2 regions of the Acidovorax radicis genome follow, and region 2 is predicted to be linked to the other one. Evidence: predicted binding sites of a transcription regulator. Region 2 holds the regulator's gene; the other holds the start of a gene.
The links. The regulator NrdR, encoded in region 2, represses ribonucleotide reductase genes. The targets are predictions, from matches to a motif close to CACNANATNTNGTG.

Region 1 (7,668 bases), 1.7 Mb from region 2:
GTTCTATCTGGCAGTCGGAGATGTCGCCGACAACAAGGTGAATACGCCACTGACTAAGTACACCGGTGGTCGTCATTTCGGTAGCGGAGCCCGCTCGGGCACCGCAGCAGGAAGCCCTGGCAATGTGAACATCCGTTTTACGTCTGGGACCACTGGATTCATTACCTTCCCTAACGAAGGCGAAGTGGCGATTTCGCGTTTTAACTTCGGCTACGGCGCCGTCGCTGACAGTCTGCGTGGCTTCTGGACCTTTAACTCTATTGGTTCAGAAGGTCTGCAATCGGACTTGGTCGAACTCAGCAAAAACCTGGGTGCAACGGCTAATGGAAATGGGCTGATGTCCAATGCCAACGAGCTTTTCGGTTGCGAACATCAAGTGCGCGGGTCAATGGCCGGTACGGTGTTGTGCGTCAAAATCAGCAGCGGCGGCCAGTTGCTGCGGTCCTATTCCTTGGTCTACAGCGTGAATGAGGGTGAGGGTTACTCACAAGCCACGGCCACCAGCGCTCAACAAATGCTTCAGGTTCGCCGCCTCACAACGCCCCAGGGGGTCGGCACCGGTCTGGTCTACAAGGATTCAGAGCTTGGTGCGGGAAATTCGTCCCTGCTGCACCACATCGAGCAAATCTCTAACTTCGGCCTGCCCCAATAAGCCGAAAGGACTGCGGTGCAGCGCCTTCAGGCACGCCGCACTTTAGTAGTCAGAGGCCACGGCGTGTGTGCAAGCGCATCGTGCCACGGTGGCGCATCGTCAGACCGGCACTCTTGCACGACCCATTGGGTGACTCCAAAGTCGCGCAACGTCTGGCCCATGGCCTCAAGCTCTTCAAGTCCAAACAGCCCCGCATGCCAGGTGGTTCGGCATTCGTACGGCACACCGCTTTGCACGACGTGCTGCAGCGACACCCACGCACGGTCCCCGCTGCCTGGAACGCCGGTAATGGCGTCGTAATGGTGCTTGGGCGCCTTGATGTCCAGCCCCACCCAGTCGAGCAATGGCAGCACAGCTGCCAGGCGCTCGGGGTACATGCCGCCGGTGTGCAGGCCGGTGGCAAAGCCCATGGCACGCACCTCGGCCAGCGCTGCGGGCAGCGCGGCCTGCAGGGTCGGCTCGCCCCCGGAAAACACCACGCCATCGAGCAGGCCTCGGCGGCTTTCAAGGAATGCCAGCACCTGCGGCCACGCGATAGCGGCTGGCGCCGTGGCGTCGAGCAATTCGGGGTTGTGGCAATAACTGCAGCGCCAGGGGCAGCCCTGGCAATACACCACCGCCGCAAGCCGGCCGGGGAAGTCGATGGTGGTGAGCGGTGTGAGGCCGCCCACACGCAGGGGCTGCGCCGCCGGGGCGGCTGCCGGTGTGGGCAGCCCGCTGCGGATGGCCATCGGCACGGTGGTGCCGAGGGTGCGCCGGTGCGGGCTGGCGCCGGGGGTGGCCAGGTCAGCGGCCACAGGCCGATTCAGCGAAGAACTGGCGCTCGTGGTGCTCGCCCTGTTTGCCAATGTTGAAGCTGGCCACGGGGCGGTGGTAGCCCATCACGCGGGTCCAGACCTCGCAGGGCTGGCGCTCGGCGTCGGTCAGTTGCACGTCGGCCAGGGCTTGGTGTTCGGTGGTTGAAAAGTGGCTCATTTGTGTGTGCTCCTTGGGGTTGAAGGGCGTGCCACAGCGGTTGCTGCGCCACCCGGTGGCAACGGGGCAAGGGCTGGACTCGTCCGGCTTGCCTCGTTGATGAACTATCAAATTGATAGCTGCTTGCGCTTTATGCATAAGCGCCAGCGGCTTATTTTGCACAAATAACCGCAGGCACACCGCTCAGGCAGCCAGCGCGGCGCGCTTGGCGACCAGACGCTCTTCATCGCACGCCGGGCAGAACTTGTGTTCCCCCGCCAGGTAGCCGTGGGTGGGGCAGATCGAGAACGTGGGCGTGATGGTGATGTAGGGCAGGCGAAAGCGCGTGAGTGAGCGTTTGACGAGGTCGCGACAGGCGGCGCCGCTGGACAGGCGCTCGCCCATGTACAGGTGCAGTACGGTGCCGCCGGTGTATTTGGATTGCAGCACTTCCTGGCGCATGAGGGCCTCGAACGGGTCGTCGGTGAAGCCCACGGGCAACTGCGAGGAGTTGGTGTAATAGGGCTGCTCGGCCGTGCCCGCCTGCAGGATGGCGGGCCAGCGCTTTTTGTCTTCCTTGGCGAAGCGGTAGGTGGTGCCCTCGGCGGGCGTGGCCTCCAGGTTGTAGAGGTGGCCGGTTTCCTCTTGAAACTGCGTCATGCGTTCGCGCACGTGGTCGAGCAGGCGCACGGCGAAGGCATGGCCCCAGTCGCTGGTGATGTCGTGCTGGCCGGCTGTGAAGTTGCGCACCATCTCGTTGATGCCGTTCACGCCCAGTGTGCTGAAGTGGTTGCGCAACGTGCCCAGATACCGCTTGGTATAGGGGAACAGCCCCTGGTCCATGAGGCGCTGGATGAGCTTGCGCTTGGTCTCCAAGCTCTGCTTGCCCAGTTCCATCAGGTGGTCAAGCGCCGCCAGCAGGCCCGGTTCATCGCCCGCATGCACAAAGCCCAGGCGCGCGCAGTTGATGGTCACCACGCCCAGGCTGCCGGTCTGCTCGGCGCTGCCAAACAAGCCGTTGCCGCGCTTCAAGAGTTCGCGCAGATCCAGCTGCAGCCGACAGCACATGGAGCGCACCATGTTGGGCTCCAGCTCGGAGTTGATGAAGTTCTGGAAGTACGGCAGGCCATACTTGGCCGTCATCTCGAACAGCAGCTGCGCGTTCTCGCTCTCCCACGGAAAATCCTTGGTGATGTTGTAGGTGGGGATGGGGAAGGTGAACACGCGGTCCTTGGCATCGCCCGTGGTCATCACGTCGATATAGGCGCGGTTGATGAGGTCCATCTCGGCCTGCAGATCGCCGTAGCAAAAGGGCATTTCCTTGCCGGCAATCACTGGCACCTGCTCGCGCAAATCGTCGGGGCAGATCCAGTCGAAGGTGAGGTTGGTGAACGGCGTTTGTGTGCCCCAGCGGGACGGCACGTTGAGGTTGTAGACCAGCTCCTGGATGCACTGGCGCACGGCGGCGTAGTCCATCGCATCCACCCGCACATACGGCGCCATGTAGGTGTCGAACGACGAGAAGGCCTGCGCGCCGGCCCATTCGTTTTGCAGCGTGCCCAGGAAGTTGACGATCTGCCCCACGGCTGACGACATGTGTTTGGGCGGGCCCGCTTCGACCTTGCCGGGCACGCCATTGAGCCCTTCATTGAGCAGCGTGCGCAGCGACCAGCCCGCGCAGTAGCCACTGAGCATGTCGAGGTCGTGGATGTGGATGTCGCCATTGCGGTGCGCTGCGCCGATCTCGGGCGTATAGACGTGCGAGAGCCAGTAGTTGGCCGTGACCTTGCCCGCCACGTTGAGGATGAGCCCGCCCAGCGAGTAGCCCTGGTTGGCGTTGGCGTTGACGCGCCAATCGGCACGCGTGAGGTATTCGTTGATGGAGCTTTCCACATCCACCAGCGTCTGTTTGTCGGCCCGCAGTGTGGCGTGTTGCTCGCGGTAGACGATGTAGGCGCGCGCCGTGGCCAGGTGGTTGGCGGCGATCAGCGTCTGCTCGGCCACGTCCTGGATCTGCTCGACCGTGGGCGCCTCGCCATGGAAGCGGTGGATCAGCACCTTGGTGACCTGCGCGGTGAGCAGCGCCGCTTCTTCGACACCCAATTCACCCGAGGCCTGGCCGGCGCTGGCCAGCGCAGCGCGGATGCGTTCGGCGTCAAAAGGAACGCGTTGGCCACTGCGCAGAACAACATCGCGGGGCAAGGTGACAAGGGTGGACGCCATGGGTTCGACCAATCTATGCAAGGGATTAAAAACACTACCTATGGTGTCTACGATACTCATCAAACACTATAGGTAGTTTGATAAAACACAAACGCAGCGGCCGGCAACGGTCAGCGCGGGCAAAAAAAAACCGGCTCAAGAGCCGGCAAAAGGAAGGTGCCGTCAGGCCCTACCGATGGATGGGGGTGCGTGCCGTGGCACGCGGGCGCGGTGTTTGGCGCCGTGGTGGCAGTGGTTCCGCTTCTGGGCTGATCTTTTGTGATCTGTTGTGTATGGATTGCTTGCGGGGCCGTGGCTGGAGGGCCTCGTCAATGACAGGCGGCGGTTTCGTCCTCTTCGATACGGGGATAGAAATCGTGGTCTTCGCGCTGCATGCGCTCGTACACCTTGCGCAGCACCACATTCGCCTGCTCGCGAAAGCCCTGGGCGTCGCGGCGCACGCTGTCGGCGGTGTTCCAGCGGCGCGCAAACGTGTCGTAGGCGCTGGCGATCGATGCCATCTCGCTCTGGTACTGGCGGCCCATGCGCGCCAGCTCGGCGTTGTCGCCGCGTTGCAGGGCGGGGTACAGCACCTGGTCTTCCACCGCCAGGTGCAGCTTGATGGTGCCGCTCATGGCCACAATGCCTTGCGCGATGGCGGTGGCATTGCCCTCCACCCCCGCGTGGGCCAGTGCGCGCAGTGTGGCTATGCCGCGCAGGATGTCGGTGTGCTGGTGTTTGAATTTGTCGATGTTCATGGCCGGTGTCCTGTCCTTATGGGAGATGTGGAGATGTGAAGCGGTGGTGATGTTGCCACGGCTTGTGGCGGCGGCAACATCGGCAGGGGTTCAGGGTCGGGCCGATGCGAGGTAGTTGGCCCCCGGTGTGGCGGGTGCCCGCGAGCCAAACAGCCCGCTCACCACTTGCCAGGCCACCGACAGCGCGCCCACGATAAAGACCACGTCGCCCACCGTGCGCACCCAGCGCAAGGTCACGATGAAGGGCTGCTGCATGAAGGCTTCGCTACGGGCGTACCACAGGCCTTCGCTCACGCTGGCGTGGAACTGGAACAGCGCGATGGGCAGCAAGCTGGTGGCAATCATCAGCACGAGACCGGCGTTGAGCGACCAGAAACCCACCTTCATGAGGCGTTGGCTGAACACCAGTTGCGGCCGGATGTAGCGCAGCACCAGCAAGGTAAAGCCCAGCGCCAGGAAGCCATACACACCAAACAGCGCGGCATGGGCATGCACCGGCGTGGTGTTCAGGCCCTGCACGTAATACAGCGAGATCGGCGGATTGATCATGAAGCCGAAGACGCCCGCACCCAGCATGTTCCAGAAGGCCACGGCCACGAAGAACATCAGCGGCCAGCGCAGGTTGGCCATCCAGGGCGCGCGGTGCTGCAGGCGCCAGTGCTCCCAGGCCTCATGGCCCAGCACCACCAGTGGCACCACTTCGAGCGCACTGAAGGCCGCGCCCACGGCCATGACCGGTGTGGTGGTGCCTGCAAAGTACAGGTGGTGGAAGGTGCCGGGCACGCCGCCGAGCATGAACAGCGAGGCCGAGGCCAGGCTGGCGGCCGTCGCCATGCGGTAGGAGACCAGCCCCAGGGTCGAGAAGATGAAGGCCAGCGCCGTGGTGGCAAACACTTCAAAGAAGCCTTCGACCCACAGGTGCACCACCCACCAGCGCCAGTACTCCATCACCGACAGGTGCGTGCGTTCGCCGTAGAAGAAGCCCGCGCCGTAGAACAAACCAATGGCGATCACCGATGCGGTCAGCAGGGCCAGCAGGTTCTTGTCGCCGCCCGGTGTGCGCAGCGCCGGCACAATGCCGCGCAGCATGAGCACCAGCCAGAAGGCGATGCCGGTGAACTTGCCGATCTGCCACAGGCGACCCAGGTCCACGTACTCATAGCCCTGGTGGCCCAGCCAGAAGTTCCACTCGGGCGGCATGATCTGCGCAATGGCCAGGTAGTTGCCGACGAACGACCCCACCACCACGACCACCAGCGCCCAGAACAGGATGTCCACGCCAAGCTTTTGATGGGCCGGATCTTTGCCGCCGTTGATCAGCGGTGCGAGGAACAGGCCGGCGGCCAGGAAGCCCGTAGCGATCCAGAACAGCGCGCTCTGGATGTGCCAGGTGCGCACCAGCGAATACGGGAACCACTGCGACACGTTGATGCCGTAGAACTGCTGGCCCTCCACCGTGTAGTGGGCCGTGAAGCCGCCCAGCAGCACCTGAAAGCAGAACAGCGCCACGATGAGGAACAAATACTTGCCCAGTGCACGCTGCGACGGTGTGAGCGGCACGCGCGAGAGCGGGTCGTGCTGGGGGGGCGTTGGTTCCACCTCATCGTGCTTGCGCAGGAAGGCCCAGGCCCACACCAGAAAGCCCACCCCCGCCATCATCACCACCACGCTCATCACCGACCACACCATGTTTTCGGCCGTGGGCTTGTTGCCCACCAGCGGCTCGTGCGGCCAGTTGTTGGTGTAGGTTGCCGTGGTGCCAGGCCGCTCGGTGGCGGCGGCCCAGGCTGTCCAGAAGAAGAAGCCCATCATCTGCGTGCGCCGCTCGGCGCTGGGCAGGGTGTTCTCTTTCATCGCGAAGTGCTCGCGCGTGGTGTGCAGTGCCGGGGCGTCGCTGAAAAGCTGGTCGTAGTACAGCGCGGTCCTGGCGATCGCATCTGCGCGCTCCGTGCTCACCGTGGCCTCACCCGTTTCGGGGTGGTAGGTGTTGGTGCGGTACTCGGTCTTCATGCGGTCGCGCAGCACGGCCTGGGCGGCGGCGTCGAGGTCGGCAAACGGCTTGCCATGCTTGCGTTCGGCCACCACGTCGAGCCAGTTCAACAGCTCGCGGTGCAGCCAGTCGGCCGTCCAGTCGGGCGCTTGGTAGGCGCCGTGGCCCCAGATGGAGCCCAGTTGCATGCCCCCCACCGACTGCCAGGCGGTCTGGCCGTCCAGAATACTTTCGTGGGTGAACAGCACTTCACCACCCGCGGTGGTGATCTTTTCAGGGATGGGCGGCGCCGTGCGGTACACCTCGGCGCCGTAGTAGCCCAGCAGGCTGAAGGTGACAATCAGCACGCCAATCAGCGTGAACCACAGGTTGCGGTACTTACCCATGGCCCACCTCCCCCGCGCGCAAGGCGCTCAGAAGGACAACACAGTGCGCCCGGGGTGCGGCTGCAGGCCACCGGGGGACATAAATTCGAGGTCGAGGGTTCATGACAGTCTTGCGAAGTGAATCGGTTCGCTTTCTGTATTGCAAGCCTTGGGCCCGGTTTATGTCCCTTAAAAATCAACCACTTAGCAAATGAATGGTAAATTTCACCATCTACATTCATGGTAATATTCACCATTGAATGGTATAAATCACCATGAATTACCAGTCCCTGCTGGACGACCTTGCCGCTGACCTGCCCCAGGCTGTGCGCCTGCAGCGGCTGGTGGGCACCCTGCGCGCGCGCTTTGGTTGTGGTGCGGTGGCCTTGCTGCAATTGGAGGAAAACCACCTGCGTCCGGTGGCGGTGGATGGCCTGGTACGCGAGGCACTCGGCCGTCGATTCGCCGTCAGCCAGCACCCGCGCCTGGCGGCCATCCTGGCGCGGCGCGACGTGACCTGTTTTGACCACGACAGCACCCTGCCCGACCCGTACGACGGCCTGCTCGACACCCTGGTGGGCGAGCCCCTGCCCGTGCACGACTGCATGGGCATCAGCCTGCAGGTCGAGGGCCAGCCTTGGGGGCTGCTCACGCTGGATGCGCTCCAGACCGGCACGTTCGGCGCCGATGCCCGCGCCGCGCTGGCCGACTGCCGCGTGTTGGTGGAGGCCGCCGTGCGCATTTCGC
Region 2 (7,668 bases):
CAGGTGCAGGCACACATCTACCAAGCGCTCGTGCAGGGCGTCTGGCGCGCGAGACTCGCGGTAGTAGAACGCGAAGGTGCCGATCGGCTTGCCGTTGTGATCGCGGATCGGGCTGGACCAGCACGCCCGTAAGCCAGTGGGGCTGACCAGCGTTCGGTAGTCGGCCCACAAGGGGTCGGTGGCGATGTCGGTGACCACCACCGGTGCATTGCGAAACGCCGCCGTGCCGCATGAGCCCGCGCAGGGGCCGATGGCTATGCCATCAATGGCCCGCGCAATGGATGGTGGCAAGCTGGGCGCAGCCAAAGGGCGTAGCCGGCCTTGTCCATCGACCGCCAAAATGGACGCGGTGACTTCGGGCGCAATGCGTTCGACTTCACGGCAGACAAGCTCCATAAGGTCGGGCAGCGGCAGCTCATTGACCATGCCTTCGAGCACCCGCGTCTGAAGCACCTCGTGCATCTTGGTGAGTGTGATGTCCGTCAAAATGGTGATGCTGCCGCCCGGGCCGCCGGATGCATCGTCTGACCCGTTGACCACCATCGAAACCCAGAGCGGTTGCCCGGTCTTGCTGTAGAGCAACGTATCGAAGTGAAATCGGCCGTCGGTCTTGATGTGCTCTCGAATGTTCTCGAGCAAACCCGGGTCGGAGTAGGGCCCGAGCAGCACGTCGCTGAGTAATTTCCCCAGGACCTCGTCCGACGCATAGCCGAAAAGTCGTGTGAAGCCGTCATTGACATACACCACACGCCGGGCGCTATCGCTTATCGCGATGGCGTTATCGCTTGCATCAAGCGCCTTGCGAAGTGGGGCGTCAGCCAAGGTGAAGGGTGGATGCGGCAGGCATGACAACGAGGAGCCGGAAGGGGGCATTGCGGAGACGGGCATGGGTGTCCCAAAGGTCGTGTGTCATCCTAGCAAGCAGCCATGCCGCTGCCAAGCTCCTTTTGCCAAGGGATGTTTTTTTGCACTGCAGCTGCCGGTGGTTGCCGGCCCCTTGCGCCCGGGGGGCGAGTGCAGGTGGGTGTACTGCATTGCTACGCACTTGGCCGGACCATGCCCGCGTAGCTCTGGGATAATCCAGCACCATGAGCGGCAACACCTTCGGAACACTATTCGCAGTCACCAACTTTGGTGAATCCCACGGCCCAGCCATTGGCTGTGTGATCGACGGTTGCCCGCCGGGCATGCCGCTTGCTGAAGCTGACATTCAGGCAGATCTTGATCGCCGCCGCCCCGGTACCAGCCGCCACGTCACGCAGCGCAATGAACCCGATGCGGTAGAGATCCTCTCTGGCGTATATGAAGGTAAAACCACCGGCACCCCCATTGCCCTGCTGATCCGCAACACGGATCAGCGCAGCAAGGACTACAGCAACATTGCCGAGAGTTTTCGTCCGGGCCACGCCGACTACACGTACTGGCACAAATACGGCATCCGTGACCCTCGGGGCGGGGGGCGGTCTTCCGCTCGCCTTACCGCGCCTACGGTCGCCGCCGGGGCCGTGGCCAAAAAATGGCTGGCTGCGCAATACGGAGTGCAGTTGCGCGCCTGCATGACGCAGTTGGGCGAGCTCGCTATTCCTTTTGAGAGCTGGGACCACGTGCACAGCAACCCCTTTTTTGCGCCCGTGGCCGATGTGGCGCAGTACGAGGACTATATGGATGCGCTTCGCAAGGCAGGCGACTCGTGCGGCGCACGCATTCGTGTGCAGGCCACAGGGGTGCCTGTGGGGCTGGGCGAGCCACTGTATGACAAGCTTGATGCGGACATTGCCCACGCCATGATGGGGCTCAATGCCGTCAAAGGGGTGGAGATTGGTGCGGGTTTTGCCAGCGTAGGCCACCGCGGCACGATGCACGGCGATTCGATGACGCCCCAAGGCTTTCGTACCAACAACGCTGGTGGCGTTCTGGGAGGTATCAGCACTGGGCAGGACCTTGAAGTAAGTATTGCCATCAAACCCACCAGTTCCATCATCAGCCCGCGTGAGTCCATTGATGTGCACGGCCAAAGTACCGAAGTCATCACCAAGGGGCGCCATGACCCTTGTGTCGGCATCCGCGCTGCACCTATTGCCGAGGCATTGCTGGCACTCGTTGTCATGGACCATGCCTTGCGTCACCGTGCGCAGTGCGGTGATGTGGTAGCCACGGTGCCGCCTATTCAGGCTTCTTTTCTGTAGTTTTCGCAACCCTGCAGACGGGTGGCACGAGTCTGGCGAGCGGCCGGCGGTTTCGGTGTTGAACGAGGCTTGTGTATGCAAGGCCCGCTCCCAATCATGATGTGCTATTGAATATGTAGCTGCTCAGGTAATAGCTACGGGCGCAAAAAGGCAAAAAACCTCGTAATCGTTGCCTACATGGCACCTGCACCGCATGTCTGTTTATTTGCGCACTTCGTCGACCATGGCGCGAAAATCGTCAATGTCCTCAAAGCTGCGGTAGACGCTGGCAAAGCGGATGTACGCGACTTTGTCGAGTTTCTTGAGTTCGCGCATCACCAGCTCGCCAATGCGGCTGGAGATCACTTCACGCTGTCCTAGGTTGAGCAGCTTTTCTTCGATGCGTTCTATGGCGCTGTCGATCTGGTCGGTGCTGACCGGGCGCTTGCGCAGCGCCAGATTGAAAGAGGCCAGCAGCTTGCCGCGCTCATAGTCGATGCGGCGGCCATCCTTCTTCACGATGGCCGGGAAGTTCACTTCCGGGCGTTCGTAGGTGGTAAAGCGTTTATCACACGCGCCGCACTGGCGGCGGCGGCGGATGAACACCCCATCCTCAGACACCCGGGTTTCAACGACTTGCGTTTCGAGGTGGCTGCAGAAGGGGCACTTCATGGGAGCAATGCGCCGGGCTTAACCGTAGACAGGGAAACGTGCGGTCAGCGCGTTGACCTTGGCTCGCACTGCTGCGATGTTGGCTTCGTCGCGGGGGTTGTCCAGCACGTCGGCGATCAGGTGGGCCGTCATGCGGGCTTCTTCTTCCTTGAAGCCGCGCGTGGTCATGGCGGGGGTGCCAATGCGCACGCCGCTGGTCACCATCGGCTTTTCAGGGTCGTTGGGGATCGCGTTCTTGTTGATGGTCATGTGGGCGGCGCCCAGCACGGCCTCGGCTTCCTTGCCGGTGATGCCCTTGGCGCGCAGGTCCACCAGCATCACGTGGCTTTGGGTGCCGCCGCTCACGATGCGCAGGCCGCGTGCAGTCAGCGTCTCTGCCACCACCTTGGCGTTCTTGGCCACCTGTTCCTGGTAGGCCTTGAACTCGGGTTGCAGTGCTTCCTTGAAAGCCACAGCCTTGGCTGCGATCACGTGCATCAGCGGGCCGCCTTGCAGGCCGGGGAAGATGGCGCTGTTGATGGCCTTCTCGTGCTGGGCCTTCATCAGGATGATGCCGCCGCGCGGGCCGCGCAGGCTCTTGTGCGTGGTGGAGGTGACTACGTCGGCGTGGGGCACGGGGTTGGGGTACACGCCCGCAGCGATCAGGCCCGCGTAGTGGGCCATGTCCACCATGAAGATCGCGCCCACGTCCTTGGCCACCTTGGCAAAACGTGCAAAGTCGATGTGCAGGCTGTACGCCGAGGCTCCAGCGATGATGAGCTTGGGCTTGGTTTCGTGGGCCTTCTTTTCCATCGCTTCGTAGTCGATGGCTTCGTTGGCATCCAGGCCGTAGGAGACCACGTTGAACCACTTGCCCGACATGTTCAGCGGCATGCCGTGCGTCAGGTGGCCACCTTCGGCCAGGCTCATGCCCATGATGGTGTCGCCGGGCTTGAGGAAGGCCAGGAACACGGCCTCGTTAGCCGATGCGCCGCAATGGGGTTGCACGTTGGCGGCTTCTGCACCGAAGATTTGTTTGACCCGGTTGATGGCCAGTTGCTCGGCCACGTCCACATGTTCGCAGCCGCCGTAGTAGCGCTTGCCTGGATAGCCTTCGGCGTACTTGTTGGTCAACTGTGTGCCCTGCGCCCACATGACGGCGGGGGAGGCGTAGTTCTCGCTGGCGATCAGCTCAATGTGGTGCTCTTGCCGGGCGTTTTCAGCCTGGATGGCGGCAAAGAGTTCGGGGTCGGTTTGTTCGACAAGAATATTGCGGTCGTACATGATATTGGCAGTCCTATGAACTTGTGTCCCTTGAAACAAGGGCTGCCCAGGCGAACGGCTGAACGCGCAAGCCTTGAGCCTTTGCGGCACGCTCCCCAGTGGTTCACAAGAAGCAGGTTCTTGCTGGTTTCCACGTCAGCGGCGACTTCCTGGGGCCAGGGGTCGCGCCTATCGCCAGTTGCGTACCCCGTTAGTGTAGCCGACGATGTTGCTGAGGCCGATGGGGCCGCCAGTGCGGGGCTACGGTGCCTACACCAAGAATATTCAAAGGCCCGAAAGCAGGGCCACCTTGTCTGCTGCCACAGGTGGGTTTGCGGGCGGTGCCGTCACCGGAATAATCTGAGCTGGCGCTTGGGTCGAGAGGGTGGGGGGAGGGGTTGTTGGCATTGCCCGCCCGCCTGCTACCTGACGCAGCCGGAAGTGTTCAGCCATGACCTTCGCGGCATACCCGCCATCGTCGGCAAGGTTGGCGGCACCGACGTAGTACCGCAAACCACCTTCAAGAGAGCCAGCGCGTGCGATGCACTCCTGCAAAACCTTGACGCCCACACGCAGATTGCTCACCGGATCGAAGGCGGCGAAATGCCCTCCAAAGTTTTCGTACTTGTCGGTGTGCACGCGGGTCATGACCTGCATGAGTCCTTGGGCCCCGACCGCGCTTTGAGCGAACGGATTGAAGCTTGATTCGACAGCCATGATGGCCAGGATAAGCGTGGGGTCGATTTTGGCCCGCGTGCCGATTTCATAGGCCTCTGCGACCAATGCACTGAGAGGTTCTGGTGCCACGCGGTATTTCTTGCTCAGCCAGAAGGCGACCGCCGCCTGCTCTTTGGGCAGGTCTTTGGGGTTGGCTGCCGTCGCGCGCTCGCTTGCTTCGGGTTCGATAGGCATGCCCACCATTTGCGTCTGACGGGCCTGCAGCCAACCCATGAGTTGCTCTTCACCCACTTGGCGCAGGTCTGGACGCGCAGTCAGCGCAATCACAACAAAAGCAACGGCCAAACCGATGAGGGCAAAGCTGTTGTGGGTGATTTCAAGGAAACCCTCGGTCACGTCAGACACAAAGGTTCGTACGCCGGAGATTATTTCTCTTGACGCTGTCATAGCTCTTCCTTTCTGGGGCGGGGCAGGGCTGTGGCGCAGTCGTCTGGGACTGCGCCCTCCCGGCAATACGCCTGGATTGGTACGCCATCAAAACCGGGATACACGTCTGTGGAGTGCTTGGTTCCCTGGTTTGACTTAGCCGGGTTCGGCAGCGGGTTCGGGTTTTTACTAGCCGTGTTTTGGGGCTGGCGGATTCTAGAAGTTCACTAAATGCTTAGTCAATACTAAAAAAACAGATTGTTAGATCAATTGGTTATAAAAAATATGTAAAAAAATACAGTAAAATCCATATTTTTAGACTCATGCTGCGTGAAATGACAAGCTCTTGGGCTCGGGCGCTTGTCAAATTCAATCGGTGTGAGGCTGGCCATTGGCAATCCGATTTGAGTACTTGAGATCACTTTGGTATCGTGCAGTTGCCTGTCTATTTCAGGCATCGCCAGACAAAGCGAAATCTCCCTCCGAGGGCACTCAGTGCCAAGGTGCAGCAGATGCCGCTTTCATGGCAACCCCCTGGAGGCAATACCTTGCCTCCTCGCTATGTGGACCTTTATCTCCGCATTGCGACCGATGGCAAAGACCGTTGTGTCAGCCGTCAAGCCCGGCAGGCAAGCCTCAACCGCTTGTCAGCTGGGCTTTCTTGTTTGTGCCGGCCCCTGGTATTTGGGGGCGGTGCCTTATATATAGATAATGGGGGCTGTTCTCCCAGAGCTTTCGCCATGCAGTCGCCTGAGCGGCGTGCGTCCTTGCAAGGGGGGGGCAGCATGTCAGTCCGTCTGACTAAGGCTTGTGCCAGATCACCTTGCGGAATTTGGTGCGGCGTCATGCTGCGGTCTTTTTGCCCACTCCGGTGAAAATAGTTTCTTTGTCGTCCTGGCCTTCACAGCATGTGTTGCCATGGCGGGTCTTCGTGCAATGCGTGGAGGCCACCCTTGTTATCCATTGGATCCATGTTTCCACTTTTTTCTCGCAACAAAATGTCCGACGCACCTGAAGTGAATCCGGCTCCGGCCAAAACGCATGAGCCGCATCCGCTGGATGTACTGACTGGTGGCGCTTTTTCTGCCGCAACGTCTGGCGAGCGTGCCTCACGCATTCGCGAATGGCTGGCTACCCAGCCCGTGCCCGAGCAATTGCAGGATGTTTTCAAGGAGTTGAGCGGCCGTGACAAGGGTGCAGCCCGTGCGGTGCGCGAGCGCCTGGATGAAATTCGCCGTGCCAAGGGCCAAGAAAATATTGCTGCCGAGTGGGCTGAAAAGGCCCAGGCGCTTTTGGCTGCACCCAAACTCAACATCGCCGACGCTTTGGCTTGGCAGCGTGATGCAGCCAAGGCGGGAGCACCTTTGTCGCGTGAACCCCTGTCGTTACTGAAGGTGCAGGTTGCGGACCGTGTGAAGGTCATCGAAGACCTGCAGCACCGCGTGCAGGTGCAGCGTGAAGCCGCTGTGCTCCTCGCGCAACGGATTGAAGTGCTTTCCACCAAACCATGGCGTGATGCGCACTCGGCACTCGAACTGTTGAGAGCAGATGTTGCCCGTTGGCAGGAGCAGGCGCAGGAGCTGACCAGCGATGCCAGCTGGGCAAGTGTTGAGGCGCGGTTTCCACCACTGCTTGATGCGTCGCGCACGCAGCTGTTGGTCGTCTGGGACGCATTCCAGCCTGCAGTAGCCCAGGCCGCTGCCGCCGCAGAAGATGTGAGTGCGCCGCTCCCGCCAGTGCCTGTGTGGGCTGATGAATTGCGCGTTGCGCGCGGCTTGCCGACCGAAGCGGCTGCAGTCGCTGCCAAATTGCCCCGTGCAGCAAAGCCGAAGGTTGCTCCCGAAGTCATAGACAAGGCAGCGCAAGCTGTGCGCGACGCCCTGGCCACCCTGGAAAAGGAGACGGCCGAGGGGCATGGCAAGGCCAGTGCAGGCGCAGCTACGGCTTTGCGCGCTGTGCTCAAGGTGCATGGCAAACATATCGACAACTCCTTGGAGCAGCAGGTGCATACGGCCCTGGTGGCCGCTGGCGAGCTGGAAGGCTGGCAGCGTTGGAGCGCAGATCAGGTTCGCGAAGACCTGGTTGCCAAGGCGGAAGCACTGCTTAATCGCCCCGAGGGTCAGGCGCTTGGTGGCCGCAAGATGCAGGAAACCCTTCGCAATTTGCGCGAGCAATGGAAGCAGGCAGACCAGGGTGGAGCGGCGAACCACGCACTTTGGAAGAAATTTGACGAGGCTTGCAACGCTGCCCACAAGGTGGTCGAGGCCTGGTTGGACAAGATTCGTGCCGACGCCGCAGAGCACAAGGCGCAGCGTTTGGCCTTGATCGAGGAAGTCACGGCGTGGGCGCAAACGCATGCATCGTCCGGAGACTGGAAGGCCATTCTTCGCGCCCTTTACCAGTTTGGGGACCGCTGGCGTGAAAGCGGTCATGTGGGTGAAAAGCTCTTTGCCGAATTGCAGCCGTTGTGGAAGCAGGCCATTGG

Region 1: KI609_RS00800 (ribonucleoside triphosphate reductase) is a predicted target of NrdR. The motif match lies at 3,862-3,875, and genes of this name have one in related genera.

What each region holds. Positions count from the first base shown of each region.
Region 1 is NZ_CP075184.1:179,332-186,999, reverse strand. It holds gene KI609_RS00815 (hypothetical protein) at 1-652, shown strand, start outside; gene KI609_RS00810 (anaerobic ribonucleoside-triphosphate reductase activating protein) at 679-1,383, opposite strand; gene nrdD (anaerobic ribonucleoside-triphosphate reductase) at 1,439-1,627, opposite strand; gene KI609_RS00800 (ribonucleoside triphosphate reductase) at 1,811-3,829, opposite strand; gene KI609_RS00795 (hemerythrin domain-containing protein) at 4,138-4,566, opposite strand; gene KI609_RS00790 (nitric-oxide reductase large subunit) at 4,657-6,942, opposite strand; gene norR (nitric oxide reductase transcriptional regulator NorR) at 7,197-7,668, shown strand, end outside.
Region 2 is NZ_CP075184.1:1,905,708-1,913,375, forward strand. It holds gene KI609_RS08725 (EAL domain-containing protein) at 1-822, opposite strand, end outside; gene aroC (chorismate synthase) at 1,089-2,186, shown strand; gene nrdR (transcriptional regulator NrdR) at 2,388-2,837, opposite strand; gene glyA (serine hydroxymethyltransferase) at 2,856-4,100, opposite strand; ZMP/ZTP riboswitch at 4,138-4,292, opposite strand; gene KI609_RS08745 (lytic transglycosylase domain-containing protein) at 4,365-5,204, opposite strand; gene KI609_RS08750 (DUF349 domain-containing protein) at 6,155-7,668, shown strand, end outside.